DNA from 2 places in the Halobacillus sp. genome. Region 2 is predicted to be linked to the other one. Evidence: riboswitches for the same ligand, from Rfam matches in the RefSeq annotation. Region 2 holds a riboswitch; the other holds the start of a gene.

Region 1 (4,338 bases), on a different contig from region 2:
AACCCGTTAATTAACAACATATCGAAATAGAAAAAAGCATTTGAGATTGTTATCTCAAATGCTTTTTCTATCTGTCGGCTTATTATAAATCCAGTGATTCAGGAGTATCTCCGTCTGCATTCATTAGACGGATTGTTTCCGGCATAATCTCAAGAACAATATAATCTGGATCCCCTTTTCCTGAGAACCAGCGCTCCATTTGTTCCGTCCATAACCAGTCCTTCATCTTCTGATCATCACGGATCTTTGCCTGCCCTTGTACTTCTAGATACGTATCTCCGTAACCTTCACCTTCATAGCCTAATAAGATATGAACATGAGGGTTTTCCTCGATTTCCTCTGCTTTATGAGTATCTCGGTCTGTGGGTGTGAAGAATGTGAAATCCTCATCATTTGAAAATGTCATGTAACGGGCATGAGGTTTTTTATTCTTTACGGTAGATAGTGTTCCTACTTTATGCTGATCCATAACGTTATAAATTTTCTTCTTTAGTTCTTCTTGATTCAATGGTATTCTCCTTTCATCTAGCTGATTATAATTCCAGTTTTCCCCTCCAGTTGTTAAATATAAACATCCCAGTAGGTTATTTAGCTGCTAAACCATATAGCGCTTGGAATGGAGAATTTGGTGTAGTTTTCCCTTTCTCTACAGTGGGTATGCTAAAGTGAAGCTGTTTTTATAATTGACTCTTATTGATTTTTTTATTATATTTCAGCGATAGTAATTTTCAGGAGGAAACTTAATGTTCTTGAATGTGTTCAGTAGTAAAAAGAAATTCATCCTCATTCTTCTTTCTTCCCTTCTTTTAGGGATTTTTATATTTTTAACGAATTCTAAACCTACAAGTTCAGAAAAAAACGGTGAAATTACTCCCACCGTCTTCGTGCACGGCTTTAAAGGAGGTCCGGGAACCTTTAATACGATGATGAATCGCCTTGAGCAGCAAAATGTGGGCTCAAAGCGCATGGTCGCTTATGTATCCCGACAAGGACATGTGACCTTAAGTGGAAGTCTTCCACCTAGCATGGAACCATTTATCCAGGTTCTTTTTGAGAATGATCGTGCAAGTCTAAAGCAGCAAACTATCTGGCTGCAAGAAGTCTTCCACCGATTAAAAGAACGTCATGGTATTCAGCAGATCAATCTTGTTGGCCATTCTATGGGAGGATTGGCAGCCACTAACTTTTTGCTACATTATCAGAAAGACCAATATCCCGCAGTGCAAAAATTAGCTGTAATTGCCAGCCCTTATAAAGGAATTAATAAAGAAGGTTACTTTGAGGTGCATTCAGGGCCGGCTGCTAACGATCTAAAACCGGATTCTGAAGCTTTGAATTCGATGTTACGTAGAAAGGAATTCTTTCCTGAAGGTGTAGATACACTCGTCATAGCTGGCGTTATCAATCCAGCAGAAGAGGAGAGCGAGCATTGGGACGGACTTGTACATGCTTCAAGTGTAAGATCGATGAAGTCAATTGTACCCTTTGGCAGTTACAGAGAAGAAATTGTATTTGGCAAATCCGCCACCCATTCTGGTTTGCATGAGCATCCCGAGGTAGATCGGTTACTTGGAGAGTTTCTTTGGGAAAAGCCAAACAAATAGAAAAAGAGACCAGCCTGAGAAAGCCGGTCTCTTTTCTTTATTTCCGATGAAAAATTTCAAAAAAATCTAGAAATGCTTGAAATATTGCTACGGATTGGAAGGTAATCAAGCTTAACGCCGTCAATGAAAAGAACCCGATAAATAAATACCGCATAGAAAATATTGCATGGACCCAGACCACCGCAATCCCTCCTCATTGAATCACTATATGAATCGTTGTTCCTTATCATACTCCTTTTAACGAAATTTTCAATCTCTTTTTTTTGTCGTAATTACCACCACATACTAATTCCGCGATTCTGTTTAGGGTAAAAAACAGAATCGCGGGCTTAGTGTTGTATTTTTTATGATCAGAGCCTAGTCCGCGATTTTATGATTGTACTAACTTAATTTTGCTTCTCAAAAATAAAAATCCACATAAATGTAAGGGCCTGCTTTAAATCTTCATCCAGATGTGCGATTTGATTCTCATCAACCCCGCGTTTGTACACCCCTTGACCTCCCGTATATTTCCACCCAGTTTCTTCAGCCAGTTTAGCAAGCTCCCATGGCATCATCGTGTTGCAAATTACTTTTTCACCATATACTCTTGGATAGCTATTCATCCTCGGCATGGCCGTTGGTCCCAGTATTCCAATACAAAGCTTGCCTCCCGGACGTAAGATCCTTTTCATTTCCTCAAGTCCCTGATGAGGAACTTCAATCCACTCCAGAGAATTAATAGCCATGATGCCATCGTAGCTTTCTGCAGCGAAAGGCAGCTTCGTCAAATCTCCCTGCGTAAAGTTTAGTCCTTCTGTTTGTAATCGTTTCGCTGCTCGTTCAATCATATCTTTAGAAAGATCTACTCCCGTGACCTTGTACCCTTCCTTATACAATTTATAAGAGCCATATCCATCTCCACAGCCCAAATCAGCAACAGTGTTACCCGTGGGAAGGTGATTTTTCAGTAAAGGTATAATCGTTTTACGGCTTCCCTCCTCCCACATCGTCTGACTACGCTGATTCCAAAACTCCGCCCGCTCATCCCATTGTTTAGCGGCTTCCTGGTGCCAATTAAATGTTCGTTCCATATTTTCGAATCCCCCTGTTTATCTATTTCCTTTATTATTGTATAGTTCACCATAGAGTGTTCATTACCTTTATTATAATAAAGCAATTGATTTTTGGAAAATTTTTTGAGATGAAAAAGAGCGTCCTGGAAGCTTCCTCGTGGAATAATATGGGTTTTGAAGAGGGAGTTTACTATCAAATCATTTGCACATTCCTTTTATCTTGGTTATGATACAAACACAATATAAGCTAATAAAATTACTACAAAACACTATATATAGTATTTGCGAATCAAAGATGCCATCAGGCTTAATAGGGAATCCGGAGAAAGCCGGAACTGCCCCCGCAACTGTTAGCGTTCGCGAAATGGATCATCCACTGTGCCCAGGTACGGGAAGGACCATAGTAGAATCGAACGTAAGTCAGGAGACCTGTCTTTATTCGCTGAAGTTTCAACTTCTTCGGGGATTGAGAAGATGAAGCGATAGAATGAGGTCTTCATATGGTTTATTTGCCTCGTTCTATGGTTTCATCCGCTCAATAAGTGAGCGGATTTTTTTATGTCTGAAATTACTTAGGAATAAAAAGGAGTACGAATACATGAGCGTTCAATCTATGCAAACAGAATGGGAGCAGAAGCTAGTTGACATTCAAAAAGAATTTCCCCAGTTGGATGTGGGACGAATCCTGAAAAAAGTTCCGGGCCTTGGACTAGGTCAGATGAGTGATGAAGAGAAATCCAAAGCGTTAATACTTGAGTGTTTGGCTGAAATGGACGAGTCAGCTCCTGATTGGACCTTTGCCGCGAGCAGCATTCACTTGGAACAAATGTACAAAAATTCCGCTTACAACCGCAGGGAGGAGAGCGCCTATAAAGGATTTTATTCATTAATCGAGATTTTAACGAATGAAGAAGTCTATTCAAAATCCTTACTTGCTGATTATTCCAAAGAGGAAATAAATCAACTTGAAGCTATCCTTGCCCCTGAACGTGATCGCTTATTTACTTATATTGGTCTTAAAACTTTAAGCGATCGATACTTAGCACGTTCCAAGTCCAAAGACATATATGAACTTCCGCAAGAACGGTTTATGATCATTTCGATGGTAATCATGGCTCAGGAGAAAAAGTCAGTACGGATGGGACTTATAAAAGAAGCCTATTGGGCTTTAAGTCATCTATACATGACCGTCGCTACCCCTACTCTAGCTAACGCAGGAAAAAGATATGGCCAGTTAAGTTCTTGTTTTATAGAAACGGTAGACGACAGTCTTCAGTCCATTTATGACAGCAATACAGACATAGCGAATTTGAGTAAACACGGCGGAGGAATTGGCGTTTATCTCGGCAAAATCAGAAGCCGTGGAAGTGACATTCGAGGATTTAAAGGGGTTTCTTCAGGCGTTATACCTTGGATGAAGCAGTTGAATAATACGGCAGTCAGTGTAGATCAGCTCGGGCAGCGTCAAGGAGCGATAGCCGTGTATCTGGATATATGGCATAAGGACATTTTCCCTTTTCTTGACAGCCGTTTGAACAACGGTGACGAACGTCAGCGCACCCATGATTTATTTACCGGCGTATCAATACCAGATGTGTTTATGGAAGCTGTAGAAAATCGTGAAGACTGGTATTTATTCGATCCTCATGAAGTTCGTGACGTTATGGGCTTTTCATTGG
Region 2 (18,005 bases):
ATAGCTATTGGGATTTTTGAGTTAACCTCAGCAGGTATAGCCTCAGCTATATTATTCGGTTTTATCGTAGCTGTCATTTTTAAACCGAAAGGATAGAAATTAATTAGGGAGGTGACATCTTTGAGCGAGCCGGGTAAAACACCAATTGTAATGAAACTAGAACAAAATCGTAAAGTAATGAATGAACGAGTGGGTGTCGATCAATCATTTGATATAGGTTTCCGAACGTTATACCTGCTAAACCATGAAATTAATCTTTACTACGTTACCGGATTATGTGAAACGCCTATTATTGTGGAACTGATGAGACAGCTGTTTGAAATGAATGAATTTGAAAGTGACAGAGAGAAGCGCTCGGTTTTTCAGCATATCAAAGATGAGATCCCACACCAGCAAGTTGAAGTGGTTTCTTCAATTGAAAAATGTATAACTCAATTATTATCAGGATTAATTGTAATCTTCGTACAAGGCGAAACAGAAGCTTTCATCGTAGATGTTCGATCGTATCCTGGAAGAACACCAGAGGAACCCGACACGGAGAAAGTTATTCGCGGGTCGAGGGATGGTTATACAGAGAATATTATTGAAAATACCGCACTAACTAGAAGGCGAATTCGTGACGAACGTTTGAGGCATGAAATTATGCAAGTAGGAGAGCGTTCAAAAACAGATATCTGCTTGTCGTATATTCAGGATGTAGCAGACCCGGGACTTGTGAAGCTCATTAAGAAGGAAATAAAAAATATTAAGATTGATGGGCTATCCATGGCTGACAAAACGCTTGAAGAATTTCTCGTTCATCAAGGGTGGAACCCTTTTCCGCTCGTAAGATACTCGGAAAGACCAGATGTTACAGCCGCTCACTTATTTGAAGGGCATGTCGTAATTATGGTGGATACGTCCCCGAGCATGATCATTACTCCAACTACTTATTTTCATCATGTCCAGCACGCAGAAGAATTCCGCCAATCACCGGCTGTAGGCACGTTCGTAAGGTGGGTTCGTTTTTTTGGAATATTTGCTTCTGTATTTTTGCTCCCTCTTTGGATGCTATTTGTTATGCAGCCGGACTTATTACCTGAGCAGCTATCATTTATTGGGCCTAATGAAGAAAGTACGATGCCAGTAATCATACAAATTTTATTAGCGGATTTAGGACTCGAGATGCTCAGAATTGCAGCCATCCATACGCCTACGCCTTTATCCACGGCAATGGGTTTAATTGCTGCCGTATTAATAGGACAAATTGCTATTGATGTCGGGATGTTTGTACCCGAAGTGATTTTATATGTCGCTGTCAGTGCTATAGGCTCATACGCTACTCCCAGCTACGAGCTTTCTGTCGCGAATAAAATGTCCCGCGTCCTGCTTGTCATATTTGTCGCTATATTTGGTATAAAAGGATTTATGATTGGTATGACTCTGTACATTGTTATACTTGCTCATACTAAATCTCTAAACACGCCTTACCTCTGGCCGTTCCTTCCATTTAACGCTAAAGCAGCTCTTCAGATTGTTTTACGGATGTCTATGCCTTCATTGAAAGTAAGACCGAGCATTGTTCATCCCCAGAATAATCAGAGGCAAAGGTCTTAATTATATTGCCGGTTCTTTATCAATGTGATAAATTAAAATAAATCAACTTGAGAGATGTTCCTTTTATGAAGGAGCATTTTCTTTTTAAGAGCTACAAAAGGCGGTGGTTTTTTATGAATTACGAAACAGATCAGCGAGGAGCGCTGCTGATCGGCGGCATTCCGGCCAAAGACTTAGCCGATCAGTATGGAACTCCATTATATGTATATGACGTGGGTAAAATACGATCAAATGCCAGGGCATTTGTAAGCACCTTTCAGGATTATGACATACCTGCACAGGTAGCTTATGCGAGTAAGGCGTTTTCATCAATCGCTATGCTTGAAGTGGCTCATCAAGAAGGATTAAGTCTTGATGTGGTATCAGAAGGAGAACTTCATACGGCTCTGGAGTCTGGCTTTCCTGCTGAAAAGATTCACATGCATGGAAATAATAAAAGTATTCAGGAACTGGAAATGGCGGTTGAGAATCATATAGGCTGTATCGTGGTTGATAACTTCTATGAAATTGAACTGCTGCATGCTATTCTACAAGAACAGCAAAAGGAAATGGACGTTCTGCTTCGTGTAACTCCAGGAATAGAAGCCCATACCCATGATTACATCCTGACTGGTCAGGAGGATTCAAAATTTGGGTTTGATTTGTCCAGTGGACAAGCAGAAGAAGCCTTTCTAAAAGTTAGTGAAGCAAGTCGAATAAACATGAAGGGGCTCCACTGCCACATTGGTTCGCAAATATTTGAAACAAGTGGATTTGAAATGGCGGCCCGTAAACTTTTTTCAGCTCTGAATGATTGGTCTGAAAAGTATGACTATCAAGCTTCCGTCTTAAATTTAGGGGGAGGATTTGGTATTCAATATACAGAAGAAGACCGTCCGTTAGATCTGGACCAATATGCACACTCCTTAATAAAGGAAGTAAAGGAGCTTTCTGACCGTTACAATTATCCTATTCCTGAAATTTGGATAGAACCAGGCAGGGCAATTGTAGGGGAAGCTGGAATTACTTTATATACAGTTGGATCTATTAAAGATGTGCCTGGAATTAGAACTTATGTTTCCGTGGATGGAGGAATGACAGACAATATCCGTCCAGCACTTTATCAAGCTAAGTACGAAGCTGTTTTAGCTAATAAAATGAAGGAACAAAGTCATCAAGAATATGCCATTGCTGGAAAATGCTGTGAATCAGGAGATATGCTGATTTGGGAGACTGACCTTCCGAAAGTCGAACATAAGGATTTACTTGCAGTTTTTAGTACGGGAGCGTATGGTTATTCTATGGCAAACAATTACAATCGCTTTCAAAAGCCAGCTGTTGTTTTTGTTGAGAATGGCAATCATCAGTTGGTTGTCCGAAGAGAAAGTTATCAGGAAATGACAAGGTTAGATTTATCTTATTTGCACAGAGAGGGGTAGAAAGATATGAAACAAGCAACAATTGAATTTGAAAATGGAGAAAAAATGCTAATAGAATTATATGATGAGGCAGCTCCTGGAACGGTAGAAAACTTTGAAAAACTTGCGAATAGTGAATTTTACGATGGATTGACCTTCCACCGTGTAATTCCCGATTTCGTTATACAAGGCGGAGATCCTAATGGAAATGGAACGGGAGGCCCTGGATATACGATCAAATGTGAAACAGAAGGTAATCCTCATAAACATAAGAGAGGTACTCTATCCATGGCTCATGCGGGTAAAGATACAGGAGGAAGTCAATTCTTTGTCTGCCACTCTCCACAACCGCACTTAGATGGACGTCATACAGTATTTGGACAGGTGATTGAAGGTGTCGATACAGTAGACCGTGTTCGTCCTGGTGATGTAATGCACAAGGTTAGAGTCGAAGACAAGTAATCGAATAAAGGAAGACATTCATGGTTCTCAATGTTTTTCTCCTGCTCTTCTTAATAGCTCCACTTGGTCTATTTATACATGAGATGGGTCATGTACTGTTCGCCATGATTTTTCGTGCTGAAAAATCCTATATTATAATAGGAGCAGGCAGGCTGATATACAAATTCCGTGTTGGAAAATTGCAAGTGTATATTCGTTTATTTTTCTTTAACGGCGGGCACTCAATTAATGAGAAGACTCCATCTTTTTCGTTTAAAGAGAAAGCCTGGATAAGTATGGGTGGCCCTCTGTTAAACGGAGTGGTGGCTTCTCTTCTTTTTCTGCGTCCAGTGACAGAGCAGCCGGAAGTATTCTTTTATTTCTGCTTGTTCAACGGATATCTTGCCATAACGAATAGCTTTCCCTTTTATATCAAAGGTATAAAATCAGATGGTTACCGTTTCTTTCAATACTTTAGGTCGGCCAAGTCTTAGAGGGTTGTTACAAAGGGTTGCATCTTCAAGTGAATTTGTTATTCTATATTTTGTATGTGAAACCAAACACTCCGGGGGAAGCTGAATGAGAAAGAAGAATTGGACACTGTTTATTTTTTTGCTTGTACTAGGATTTGCCTGGGGCATCTACTACTGGTTTGGAATTGTGCAGTAGCTATTGCTGGTGAGAAAACTCTTGCAGCTTTATAGGATTAGCGTCGCCGTTCTAAAGAATAGATTAAGAAAAGTTATTTTCATAATTGAGGGGTAACTATGTTAATTCGATATAAAAAATCATTTGAAAAGATTGCAATGGGTCTCTTGTCCTTTATGCCTGAGGTATCAGATCTGAAAATGCTTCAAGGAATCATAAAAGAATATGAGACGAATGAAAATTGGAATTTATTCTTATGGAAAGAAGAAGATATTCTTGGGACCATTGGAATTCGAGTGGAAGGTCGGAAAGTGGTAATTCAGCATGTATCTGTAAACCCATCCCACAGAAACTCAGGTATTGGCAGACAAATGATCCGACGTATTCAAGAGAATTTCGGCAGTCAGTACGAAATTTGTGCAGATGAAGCTACGGAGTCATTTGTGGTAAAGTGTGAAACACAAAGACCTTCTTCACAAGTATAGGAAAGGAGATGTCCATAGACATCTCCTTTATTTGTGGTCACTTTTATTTTTTTCTTAATTTATGTTTGTGAATTAAATAGTTATTTTGTAAATTACTCGGGCTTCCATAAGCTACATTCCATTTTGTGCATAAGATTTGAACCTCTTCCATCAACTTTTCATCTTTAATAGGAAGGTTCATACTCTTGTAAGAATAACCTTTCTCGATTTGTGTTTTCATTTCTTCTAATTTATTGGATAATAAAGAAAAAGAGATACCTACATTTTCGATATGATAAAAGTTAGGTTCAAGCTTTTCTAAGCATCTATTTATAAGGGTAAGTGCTCCTCGAAGATTACCCCTTCGGTAATGGTATAGACAAACGGCAATTTGTATGAGTAAAACCCAAACAGAGAGGCGGTTCTTGGGTTCAACTAATTTCCAATGTTCTTCCAGCACTTCATGGCATTCAAAATAATCTCTCGTTCCATGAAAATGAGCTAAAAACTCTATATACTTCTCAGGGTACATACAGGATACCTCCGCAAATTTTCACTTCAATAATTATTGTAAACGACCAATGAACAGAACCACAAGCCGTAGTGTACAATTCACTTACTTAACATTTTTTGATACGATGATAATCGGCAATTGATAATAACAAAGGAAGAATACGATGACTAAAAGCTATCAAGTTAAAGTAGATGGATTTGAAGGACCGCTGGATCTTCTTTTGCATCTAGTGAATCGTTACGAAATCGATATCTATGATATCCCAGTTTCTAAAATAACCGATCAGTATATGAATTATATTCATACGATGAGAGAATTGGAGTTAGACCTTGCGAGTGAATACTTAGTTATGGCTGCTTCGCTGCTTGCCATAAAGAGTCAAATGCTACTGCCTAATCCAACCCTTGAGGAAGTAGATGACGAAGGCTTAGAAGAAGATCCTCGTGAAGATCTTATGAGAAAGCTGATTGAATACCGTAAATATAAACAGGCAGCTGAAGGGTTAAAAGAAAAAGAAGTTGAAGCAAATAGAATATACACCCGCCCTCCTATGCGCCAGGAAGAAGTTCAAGGAGAGGCCCCTGCTATTAAGCCAGGGGAGGCGTCTATCTATGATATGATTCATGCTATGAGTAAAATGCTTTCCAGAAGCAATGCAAATGAACAAGTTCAAGAAACCAAAATAAAAAGGGATGAAGTCCCAATTCAAATGAGAATGGAAGAAATTTTGACTCAAGTTGATTTGCAAGAAGGTGGAACCTCCTTTTATCAGTTATTTAAAAAACGATCCCGCCCGCACATAGTCGTTACCTTCATGGCGATCTTGGAATTGATGAAAAGTAATGACATCGTTTGTGTGCAGCAGCAGCACTTTGAAGAATTAATTGTATTTAAAATGGAGGATGCCCCATGGAGTTAGAAGAATACAAAGCCATCGTAGAAGGGCTATTGTTCGCCGCCGGTGATGAAGGCTTAACCCACAAAAAAATAGGTACCCTTCTCGAAATAAGCCAAAAAGAGTTAAATGATATATTAGAAGATCTAAAACAGGATTACCAGAGTGCTCACAGAGGCATTACTATCATGGACTCCCATGGGGTTCTGCATCTGACCACTAAACCTGAACATGCCTCTTATTATAAGCGGCTGATAGATTCGCCGGGGAATACTCGCCTCTCCCAGGCCGCTCTTGAAACACTTGCTATTGTTGCTTATCAGCAGCCTATTACCAGGATAGAAATTGATGATCTTAGAGGGGTAAAAAGTGATCGAGCAGTGCAGACCCTTGTTACCAGAGGGTTAATTGAAGAAAAAGGAAGAAAAGAAGCTATAGGCCGTCCTGTACTCTTTGGTACGACGAAGGATTTCTTAATATATTTCGGGCTTACCTCATTAAGTGAGCTACCGCCGCTTTCAGAACTTAAGGAAGCAGAAAATTTAGAGGAAGAAGCAGACCTTTTCTTTGGTAATTTTACTGCAACAGATGAGTAGAATATTAATTTATGAGAAAAGAGGCAGATCTATATTAAGCTGCCTTTGGCTGTTGAGTAAACAGTTTAAAATAATTATGCGTACCTAAGCGGTTTCAGCTCTAAATTCCATAGAGATGAAGCCGCATTTTTATAGGTTCAGTCTCGTAAATATAAAATGCCTATATTTATTCAACTATCGCATGAAAATAATTAAAAGTAGTTATTCATGCTTAAAAAGATTTTTTAATAACCTTGCCTAAACGTATGGATAAATTCCCCTGCCAGCACCCTCCTAATATCGTAACGGACCCGATTTATCTCGAAATCGAGTCTTACACAATCCGGCCCATTGTGTAGTAAGCCTCTTATGAAAAATCAGCAATAACTTTAACAAAACCATCGTAAAAAAAGGGAAAGAAAACTCCTTGTTCAGTCCACTAGCTTAGGAAGATTGATTATTAGTAACAGGAGGCAGTACTCATAAGCTTGTACCGGAAAGCATAAGGTAAATCAAATGACGAAAACAGGGAGGTCCCCCGGTGAAAAAGTGTATATTATCTTCTTTATGGTTAGCAATGGTTATATCACTTCTTATAATTAAACCAGTCCAGGCAAATCCAAACTTATCCGTTTCTGCTGAGCATGCGGTATTACTAGATTCTGAGTCAGGCCGCGTTTTATACGAAAAAGATGCTTATGAGGCGTCCCTGATCGCTAGTACGACTAAAATCATGACTGCTATTATAGCAATTGAATCAGGGAAGATGGAAGAAAAAGTAAAAGTGAGCAGTAGAGCGGTACATACAGAAGGTTCTTCGATTTATTTAACCGAGAATGAGAAGATACCTCTTAAGGATTTAGTCTATGGTTTAATGCTGCGTTCCGGGAACGACTCAGCTGTGGCGATTGCTGAGCATGTAGGCGGAAGTGTGGAAGGTTTCACACAAATGATGAATGAGAAGGCTCTGTGGCTCGGTATGAATAACAGCAACTTTGAGAATCCTCACGGCTTGGACGGGGAGAAGCACTTATCAAGTGCTTATGACCTTGCCTTATTAATGGCTTACTCCATGAAAAATGAAACGTTTAGAGAAATTACCGGAAGCGAATCTTTTCGGTCTGAAAACAGAGACTATGCCTGGATGAACAAAAATAAATTATTGACTAAATACTATGCACCTGCAAATGGAGGGAAAACTGGATACACAAAGAAAGCAGGCCGTACCCTGGTGAGCAGTGCCGAGAAAGAAGGCATGGAATTAATTGCTGTTACTTTAAATGCACCAGATGATTGGAATGATCATCAACGTATGTTTGAATGGGGATTTAAAAACTTTGAGTCGGTCAAACTTCAATCCGAGGGGACCGTTGAGACAAATGGGCAGAGCTATTACTTACCACGTGATATTTACTTTCCTCTAACTGCCGCAGAAAAGGAAAACGTAAAAGCAACATTCTATCGATATAATGGAGTAGAGCAGGAAAATATGGCGGGTATGCGTCAATTTAAGGCGGGAGAAATTCCGCTCGTACAAGCCTCTGTATGGCATGAAAGGCCAAAACGTTCCCTGATATCCGGAATGAAAAGCTTTCTTGGTAAGATCACGGGGGTGGTGCCGTGGTCAACTTAATCTGGGCCCTGTTAGCTATTATAGGAATTGTTTATGCAGCCTTCAATGGAACGATGGAGGCTGTGAACAAAGCGATTTTTTCTACCCTGGACGAAGCTGTAATGATCGCGCTGAGCCTTGCCGGAGTTCTTATTTTTTGGCTGGGACTCATGAAAATCGCGGAAGAGGCAGGACTGTTGAACGGATTGGCTAAAATATTCAGACCCTTTGTAAGAAAAATTTTTCCTGATATTCCTGAAAACGATCCAGCTCTTGGTTACATTCTTTCAAATATGACAGCTAACATGTTCGGTCTGGGCAATGCAGCCACCCCTATGGGGCTGAAAGCAATGAATGAACTTAAGAGGTTGTCGAACTCTCAAGAAGCCAGCCGGTCCATGATTACATTACTAGCTATAAACACATCTTCTCTTACATTAATTCCTACCACTGTTATTGCCATTCGCATGAAGTACGGTTCAGATGATCCAACCAGCATTGTAGGTGCCACTATTCTGGCCACTATCATTTCGACCTGTGCTGCTCTGATAATTGATCGGTATTTCTATTATCGTAGAAAAAGGTTGAGGAGACCATGATCAGCATATGGTTAATCCCGGGGATTATATTAATCGTACTTGTTACAGCAACCTTAAAAAATGTCCCTGCTTATGAAGTATTTGTAGAAGGCAGTAAAGAAGGGATTCAAATTGCTATTACTTTACTTCCCTTTTTATTAGGCATGATGGTGTCAATCGCTATTTTTCAAGCTTCCGGAGCTATGGGAGCTATTTTACACCTCTTTGAACCTGTCACAAGGGCTGTAGGGTTTCCTGAAGAAATCCTCCCTTTGGCATTTATTCGTCCTATTTCGGGTACAGCCGCTTTAAGCATGACCACCGAGCTCATTCGAACATACGGCCCGGATTCATTTATCGGATACCTGGCCTCAGTCATGCAGGGGAGCACGGATACGACATTATATATCATTACGGTATATTTTGGAGCTGTAGGAATTAAAAAAATGGGAGATGCTTTAAAGGTTGGACTATTGGCCGATCTGGTTGGTATAATAGCTTCTGTAATAGTTGTAGTCATCCTATTTAGTTGATAGGATGACTTTTTGTGCAAATATGGCTATAATGTGTATAATGTTAAGGAGCTGACAAGCCGCGCTGGAGTACCTCAGCGTGGCTTCCTGTTGTGTATAGATTAAAGAGTGAAAAGGTTGGTGACCAGGGATGGCTGAAATGGAAAGACTGCAGAAAGTGATCGCCCATGCAGGTGTAGCTTCTCGTAGAAAAGCAGAACAAATGATTATAGATGGTAAGGTTAAAGTTAATGGTGAAGTAGTTAAAGAACTTGGAACAAAAGTGAGCTCGAATGATGATGTTGAGGTAGAAGGGGTACCGATCGTGAAAGAGGCACCTGTTTATTACTTGCTCTATAAACCGCGTGGCGTGATTTCAAGTGTAAGCGATGATAAAGGCCGTAAAGTTGTTACGGATTATCTGCCAGAAGTGGATGAGAGGATCTTTCCAATCGGCAGGCTTGATTATGATACCTCCGGCTTGCTTCTTTTAACAAATGACGGCGAATTCGCCAACCTTCTTATGCATCCAAAGCATGAAGTTGATAAAGTATATATTGCGAAAACAAAAGGGATTCCTTCACGTGAACAGCTGCAGCAATTAAAAAAGGGAATTAATATTGATGGAGAGTACTTAAAGGCTGTGCACGCCAAGATTAATTCTTCTGATCCGAAAAAAAACAGTGCGATTATCCAGGTTATACTTCATGAAGGAAAAAATCGTCAAGTTCGCCGGATGTTCGAAGCTCTTGGCTATCCTGTCGACAAACTTAAGCGTGAGAGATACGGCACGCTTGATTTACATGGAATGAACGCTGGAGACTCTCGTCCATTAAAACCTCATGAAGTTAAGCAGCTTCGCCAGCTTGCAGAAAAAAATGTTGAATAACGTTCAAATTTTCCGTTTCCAATCAATGTTATAATGAGTTGGGAGTGAATGATATGAAGGAACAGACACTAAAGAAAAAAAGAAAAAGGCTTGTTTTTCGTACGGTTATTCTTGCGGTAATGGCTGGATTGGTTATATTTGCTCTTATTTCTAATGCAAAAGAAGAGAAGTCCGTTATTGCTCAAGGAGAACAAGCTCCTAACTTTCAATTGCAAAAATTCGGAAGTGATGGGGAGACAATGGCCTTAGATGATTTAAAAGGTAAAGGAGTTATGGTCAATTTCTGGGCAACGTATTGTGGCCCCTGTAAGGATGAAATGCCTTATATGGAAGAATTATATCCCGAATTTAAAGAAAAAGGGGTGGAAATTCTTGCGGTTAACCTCGATTCCACTGAATTAGTCGTACAGAATTTTATAGACCAATATAATTTAAGTTTTCCGGTTTTACAAGATAAAAATGGTCAGGTTATGGATTTATATAACGTTAGCAATCTGCCTGCGACATTATTCATCAACTCTGATGGTGAAATTGTAGAGAAAGTAATTGGCCCACTTACTTTAAGTAAATTGGAAGGCCACTTACAGAAAATTGTACCTGAGGAGTAGAGTTTACTTGATATTGTGAGGTTTTAATATGAACGAAATAACATGTGAGTGCGGCCATGTGAACCCTGAAGGCACGGTTCTTTGTGAAGCGTGTGGTAAACCTATTGAAGGAAATCAGCATATCAATGGCAATGAAGACAAAAAGCTTCTAAACATGCGGTACGATGGCAGCGCCCGGCGGTCTCAAACTTATAACCGCACGATTGTGGACAAAATCTGGAATTTCTTTTCTTCTGTGAAGGTGGGCGTGTGGCTGATTGTTCTTACGTTAATTGCTTCAGCAGTAGGTACTATTCTCCCCCAGGAAATGTACATACCTCCAAACGTAGATCCAGCTTCACACTATCGAGATCAGTATGGGCTGTTTGGACAAATCTATTACCAGCTTGGTTTTCATAATTTATTTAGTTCATGGTGGTATATGTTGTTAATTGCCATGATCGGTATTTCAATTGTAATTGCCAGTATCGACCGATTTTTTCCTCTTTATAAGACATTAAAAAAACAAAAGCCCAAGCGTCATGAATTGTTCATGAAAAAGCAACGTGTTTTTGGTGTAACAGAGGCAGATCAGGTAGACCTGGAGCTTTACAAAAAGAATTTAAAAAAGCGCAGGTTTAAAATTTATGAGCAGGATGGACACATCCTTGCTGAAAAAAACCGCTTTGCCCGCTGGGGGCCATATGTAAACCATATAGGATTAATTATATTTTTAGTAGGGTCGCTGCTTCGGTTTGTCCCGGCATTTTACATTGACGATTTTATATGGGTACGTGAAGGTGAAACTACTATGATTCCAGGAACGGAAGGCAAATATTATATAAAGAACAAAGACTTTATCCTGGAAACTTATAATGAGGACGATGAAACGGATGCTCGGTTTAAAGAAGCGATTCAGAAACAAGGGGGACCTATTCCGAAAACGTTTCAGACTAACGCAGTCATATATGAACGAACGGATGAGATTATCCCTGGTAAGGAACCAGAATTAGCAGAACTGAAAGATACACAGGCAAAAATGAACCATCCGATCAAATTTGATGATTTTGCTCTTTATCAAGCCAGTTATCAGTTAAATGAGTTTAAAGAAATGACTTTTAAAATTCATGACAAAGAAAATGAAGATACAAATTATGGAGAGTTTACCGTAGATTTGTCCGACCCTAAGAATGAATATACTCTCGATAGCGGCTATCGTGTAGAGATAAATAATTATTTCCCTGAATATGAAATGCAGGAAGGAGCCCCTGTATCTGTCTCCAAATATCCAAAGAATCCTGCTTTCGTCTTTAATCTTTATCCTCCTGATTCCCAAGAAGCAGAAACTAGCTTTCTAGGAATCGGTGCCAATGTGGATGCTAGTGGAGAAAACGACTATAAGATCGGTCTTGTCAATTTTGACGTCCGTGACGTAACAGGACTTACGGTTAAGAAAGACCATACGCTTCCGATTATTGCGTTAGGTGGTGCCATTTTTATGCTAGGTGTTATCCTGGGAATGTATTGGAATCATCGGAGAATCTGGCTTCAGCCTAAAGAAAATGGAGTCTGGATTGCCGGGCACACGAATAAGAACTGGTATGCTCTTAGGCAGGAGATAAACAAAGTAATTTCTGGAACTCACATTCAGGAGCCCCTGGATCAGTATGAAAAGAAAGAATAGAATTTATTAGTGTTTGAGGAGGATAAAAAATGGGAGATTTAAGTGCAATTAGTGGAAATTTACTATATGCTGCTTTTTTCCTTTATTTGATCGCAACTTTTTTCTTTGGGGCAACGATCCGGGATAAAAAGAGAGCGAAAAGCAGAACTGCAGGGAATATAGGAATATCTATTACTATACTGGGTTTTATAACTCAAGTGGGTTACTTCATAACAAGGTGGATTGCAAGTCACCATGCACCAGTTAGTAACTTATTTGAATACACTACGTTCTTTGGAATGATGCTCGTATTTGCATTCATAGTCCTGTATTTTATTTACAGAGTGGATCTGCTTGGTCTTTTTGCATTGCCAATCGCTTTACTGATCATCGCTTTTGCGAGCATGTTTCCGACTGAAATTTCTCCATTAGTACCATCTTTGCAATCACACTGGCTCTATATTCACGTCACGACAGCTTCACTTGGCCAGGCTATATTATCAGTCAGCTTTGTGGCGGGATTGATTTACTTAATTTCCCAGATTGATCAGTCCAAATCAAATAAGCACACCTCGTGGCTCGAGTTCGTCATTTATACAATAGCTGCTGTGGTTGCTTTCATCGTTCTATCATCCACCTTTAGCGCCTTGAATCATCAAACAGTTTTTCAAGCGCCAATTGAAGGTCAGCAGACGGAAATTACTTACCAGATGCCTGCCTTTATCGGACCGGCAGATGGAGATTTAGTTACAGAGGAAGCTATGCATCCCCTGATTGAAGCGCCGGAATGGATGCGCGGGGAGGATGCAGCTGTTAAGCTAAATACCTTTATTCTATCCTTACTTGGCGGTCTCATAATCTATGGAGTATCAAGACTCTTGATGAGAAAAAGAGTGGGTGCATTTTTACAGCCTATGCTTAGAAAAAGAGTAAATCCAGAACTGGTCGATGAAGTTTCCTACCGTGCCGTCGCCATCGGTTTCCCTGTATTTACTTTAGGTGCTCTTATTTTTGCCATGATTTGGGCTCAGCAAGCATGGGATCGCTTCTGGGGATGGGACCCTAAAGAAGTGTGGGCTTTGATCACCTTCTTTTTCTATGCAGCCTATTTACACTTGCGGCTTTCAAGAGGTTGGCAGGGAATGAGGTCGGCCTGGCTTGCCGTTGGTGGTTTTGGAATTATCATGTTTAACTTAATTGCGGTAAATTTGGTGATTTCTGGACTTCACTCCTATGCATGATTTATTCTTAAAGGCAGGAAGGGTTTTTTACCCCCCTGCCATTTTTATTTATGAAATGTAATAATTAGTATTAATTAAGGGTGGTTAGACTTATGGAACAAGAAGCCAGAATATTAGTAGTAGATGATGAAGATCGTATTCGACGTTTGATCCGCATGTACTTAGAAAGAGAAAATTATATTATTGATGAAGCAGAAGATGGAGACGAAGCTTTAAAAAAAGCAATCGATGTGGATTACGATGTTATTCTGCTCGACTTGATGCTCCCGGGGATGGACGGTATAGAAGTTTGTAAAGAGCTTCGGGAAAAGAAAGCAACTCCAGTCATTATGCTAACGGCCAAAGGGGAAGAAGCAAATCGTGTGCAAGGCTTTGAAGTGGGGACTGATGATTATATTGTGAAACCATTTAGTCCCAGGGAAGTGGTTTTAAGGGTGAAAGCTCTGCTACGCCGGTCTTCCTCTACTAAATTTTTGGAAACGGATACTTCTGCAAGAAATGTCCTGGTGTTTCCGCACATGACCATCGATAATGATGCTCACCGTGTAACAGCCGAAGGAAAAGAAGTAGCATTAACTCCTAAGGAGTATGAGCTCCTTAATTACATGGCTCAGTCACCTGACAAAGTTTTTCATAGAGAACAGCTTCTTAAAGAAGTTTGGCAATATGAATTTTTTGGTGACCTCAGAACCGTGGATACGCATGTGAAGAGATTAAGAGAGAAGCTGAGTAAAGTTTCCTCTGATGCTGCGGGTATGATCGTTACAGTATGGGGTATTGGCTATAAGTTCGAGGTAAGTGGAGAATAATGTTCTGGCGCAGTGTAGTAGGTAAACTGTGGTTTACTATATTATTCCTAGTATGCTTTGTCCTGTTTATTCTAACGGTGTTGTTATTAGAATTTTTTCAGAACTATCATATTCAACAAGCGGAAAGTCAATTACTTCAGACTGCTTCTAAAATTACAGAGGTAGTTGAAAGGTATGAAGATAGAAACCTGCTTCTTTCTACTACGGCACTTGTTAAAAATCCTGCGAGCCGGGCGTTGATCACTTATGGACCTGATGAAGTCATTGTAAGTGATAGCGAATCACAGGCGCTCCCTAAAATGACTTACAATTGGATCTCGTCCGATAACGATTTATCCAAAGTCATAAGTGAAGGACGCGATGTGAAAAAGGTTACAGAAATAAAGGAATTTGATACAGAGGTTATGGTGGTGGGAACTCCTTTAACGGAAAGAAATGGAGCCGTTTTTGTTTATCAATCTCTGGATACGATAGAGGAAACTTCTGAACAGACCACCAAGATTATTTTCCTTGGAGCAGGGATTGCTATTATATTGACTACGATCTTTGCTTTTTTCTTATCTACTCGTATTACTTCTCCCCTAATCAAGATGCGGGAAGGGGCCCTTGAACTTGCTAAAGGGGAATTTAACACGAAGATTCCTATTTTAACTCATGATGAAATAGGCGAGCTTGCTATGGCTTTCAACCGCATGGGACGTCAGCTTAAATTTCATATTAACGCCCTAAATCAGGAGAAAGAACAGCTTTCAGGCATATTGCGCTCGATGGCAGATGGAGTTATTACCATCAATCGTGAAGGAGAAGTTCTCATTACCAACCCTCCAGCCCAGCAGTATTTGGAAGCTGACAAGTTTGAGAACGATGAAGAAGGTACATTGAATCCAAGTAATTTGCCGGCTCCTCTTTATGAACTATTTGATGAAGTGATATCCAAAGAACAGGAAGCGATGACTGAAGTATCTTTGCAAGGCCGCTCCTGGGTCATTATTATGACTCCATTATACGATAAAGATACTATTAGAGGTGCGGTTGCTGTCTTACGAGATATGACAGACGAGCGCAGACTGGATAAACTTCGCAAAGATTTTATTGCCAATGTTTCCCATGAATTACGAACTCCTATTTCGATGCTTCAAGGGTACAGTGAAGCAATAGTAGATGATGTTGCGGAGAGTAAAGAAGATAAAAATGAACTAGCCCAGATCATCCACGATGAATCATTGCGAATTGGTCGCCTGGTCAATGAATTATTGGATTTAGCCCGAATGGAAGCGGGTCATATAAATTTATATGTGGAATCCGTAGAATTAGCTCCTTATATGGACAAGATCGAACGGAAGTTTCAAGGACTTTCTAAGGAACGCCAGGTGAGCTTAACCATAAATGTAGATCCAAATCTAGAATGGCTTTATTTTGATGCTGATCGGATAGAGCAAGTCTTTACAAATCTTATTGATAATGCCATTCGACATACAAGTGAACATGGATCCGTGAACGTAATTATTGAGGATGGAGGACATGAATGGATGGCATCTGTACATGATTCTGGTCAAGGAATTTCCGAAGATGATCTTCCTTTTGTATTCGAACGGTTCTATAAGGCAGACAAATCAAGAAAAAGAGAAGCATCTAAGCATAAAAAAGGAACGGGTCTGGGACTGGCTATTGCTAAAAATATTGTGGAAGCCCATAATGGAATGATCAGTGTGCACAGTAAGGTAGAAGAGGGGACCACTTTTTCTTTCAGGATCCCAAAGAAGATAGATTCTCCAGATAGCTAGTTGCTAAATGTCGAAATGTGAGTTAATCTAGTAATGGATAAAATAACTTTATATTGAGTGGATTCAGGTGCCTGAAAGGGCTTAAAATGGGAACCCGGTTAAAGGCCGGGACTGTCCTCGCAACTGTATGTGAAGACGAAAAGGAAGTTCCACTGTGCAAATGCACGGGAAGGGTCCTTAGTAGGATGACGCACAAGTCAGTAGACCTGCCTGATCCCAGTGTTTCAAAGCTTCGGGGATTGAGCGTTTGAGACAACCGATCGGTTCTATGTAAATAGATTAACTAACCCATCTGGTTTGTCTTAAGCTTGCCTTTGAACGAAGGCAAGCTTTTTTTGATGGATACATAGTGTGGCAGGTTGTCCATTCGTCCTTTCTAAAAAGCTATTATTAAAAAGTGAGAGGATGGAAACAAGATGAACAAACTTTATACCTTATTGCTGGCGATCTTATTAACGGCAGGTACTCTGAGTGGGTGCGGAACCCAGACCGAAGAGAAAGCTAATGCTGGTCAAGAAGAAGAAAAACAGGAAGTCAGTGTCCAAGTAGAGATCTCCAAAAATAATGGGGAGGAAACCTTAGCTGATAAAGAAATTTCCGTAGAGGAAGGCACTACCCTATTAAAGGTGATGGAAGACAATTTTGAAGTAGAACAAAGCGAAGGATATATAAATAGTATTGAAGGAATAGCAGGAAATCAAGAAAAGAAAATGGCGTGGATGTACACAATTAATGGGGAGGAAGCCCAGGTTGGAGCCAACGAATATGAAGTAAAGCAAGGCGATATGATTGTATTTGATTATCATTCGTGGGAATGATGAAACATGAATATTTATAAAATTACTCTAATTGCCATGCTTGCCTCATTAGCGGTTGCAGGAAGAATTGCTTTAAGCCATGTTCCTAATGTACAGCCGGTTACGGCCATCATCATTTTGACAGGATTTTGGATGGGTCCCGCTGCAGGTCTTATGATGGCATTCTTAACCACTGTTGTTTCCAATATGCTGCTTGGCATGGGGTACTGGACTATATGGCAGGTAGTTGCATGGTCAATCATCGGTTTGCTTGCCGGCATAATTGGAAAATTCAAACCTGAATTTCCTACCTGGGGCCTTACCATATATGGGTTTCTGTCAGGTATATTTTTCGGGGTGGTTATCTCCCTTACAATGCGATCCATTGGTCAGCCATTCTGGGCTTATTATTTGGCGGGATTGCCATACGATATAAATCATGCTATTTCAAATGTTATATTCATTTTAATTCTTTCTCCCGTTTTAAGCACCTTATTTAGACGGTATAAGAAGAGAAATGGATTAACTGGAAAAACACCATATGTTGGAACAACCAATTATCGTTCTTAAAAACACAGAATGCCGGGGGCCCCTGGTACCTGTGTTTTTTCTTTTTATTTTATTAGCTCTGCTACACTTGCTGGGTGAATTACAGTAAAGCTCACGCTACTAAGACTCAGTTTCGAGATAGTTGGGGCCGTTGCAAACAATAGATGAGGGCGGCTACGGAAACAACTCGTCTTGTTCCATCACCCAGACATTCGAGACATAAGCCGCTCATCAACGTATTGAAAAACCACAATTCTTTTAATGGGCGGCTTATGCTGGTCGTGTCTTTCGGGGTGATTCCACATTTGAACACTTTCCTGCGGCTCTACACGATGTAGGGTCGATCGACGTTGCGTCGTGCATGGCCGGAAAGCGAAATCATCCCCCGAAGGACTGTCCTCTTAGCTTTAATATCTCGAAACTGAGTCTTAAACAAACGGGAGCTTATCTATAA

The links. A riboswitch is a leader RNA that binds a small molecule or an ion and turns the genes downstream of it on or off. The one in region 2 is predicted to bind cobalamin.
Region 1: it holds a riboswitch for cobalamin, as region 2 does, so the genes downstream of both, WAM07_RS08500 (ribonucleoside-diphosphate reductase subunit alpha) here and WAM07_RS03215 (DUF4430 domain-containing protein) in region 2, are expected to answer to the same signal.

What each region holds. Positions count from the first base shown of each region.
Region 1 covers NZ_JBAPTY010000185.1:12,191-16,528, reverse strand. The annotation lists gene WAM07_RS08515 (pyridoxamine 5'-phosphate oxidase family protein) at 83-508, opposite strand; gene WAM07_RS08510 (alpha/beta fold hydrolase) at 744-1,604, shown strand; gene WAM07_RS08505 (class I SAM-dependent methyltransferase) at 1,991-2,677, opposite strand; cobalamin riboswitch at 2,936-3,109, shown strand; gene WAM07_RS08500 (ribonucleoside-diphosphate reductase subunit alpha) at 3,258-4,338, shown strand, end outside.
Region 2 covers NZ_JBAPTY010000060.1:15,802-33,806, forward strand. The annotation lists gene spoVAE (stage V sporulation protein AE) at 1-96, shown strand, start outside; gene WAM07_RS03130 (spore germination protein) at 151-1,596, shown strand; gene lysA (diaminopimelate decarboxylase) at 1,710-3,014, shown strand; gene WAM07_RS03140 (peptidylprolyl isomerase) at 3,021-3,455, shown strand; gene WAM07_RS03145 (site-2 protease family protein) at 3,476-3,928, shown strand; gene WAM07_RS03150 (GNAT family N-acetyltransferase) at 4,202-4,567, shown strand; gene WAM07_RS03155 (DUF309 domain-containing protein) at 4,611-5,078, opposite strand; gene WAM07_RS03160 (segregation/condensation protein A) at 5,224-5,979, shown strand; gene scpB (SMC-Scp complex subunit ScpB) at 5,970-6,551, shown strand; gene WAM07_RS03170 (D-alanyl-D-alanine carboxypeptidase family protein) at 7,072-8,163, shown strand; gene WAM07_RS03175 (nucleoside recognition domain-containing protein) at 8,151-8,741, shown strand; gene WAM07_RS03180 (spore maturation protein) at 8,738-9,253, shown strand; gene WAM07_RS03185 (pseudouridine synthase) at 9,393-10,121, shown strand; gene resA (thiol-disulfide oxidoreductase ResA) at 10,175-10,729, shown strand; gene resB (cytochrome c biogenesis protein ResB) at 10,758-12,392, shown strand; gene ccsB (c-type cytochrome biogenesis protein CcsB) at 12,422-13,612, shown strand; gene WAM07_RS03205 (response regulator transcription factor) at 13,705-14,421, shown strand; gene WAM07_RS03210 (ATP-binding protein) at 14,421-16,205, shown strand; cobalamin riboswitch at 16,254-16,433, shown strand; gene WAM07_RS03215 (DUF4430 domain-containing protein) at 16,622-17,023, shown strand; gene WAM07_RS03220 (ECF transporter S component) at 17,030-17,572, shown strand.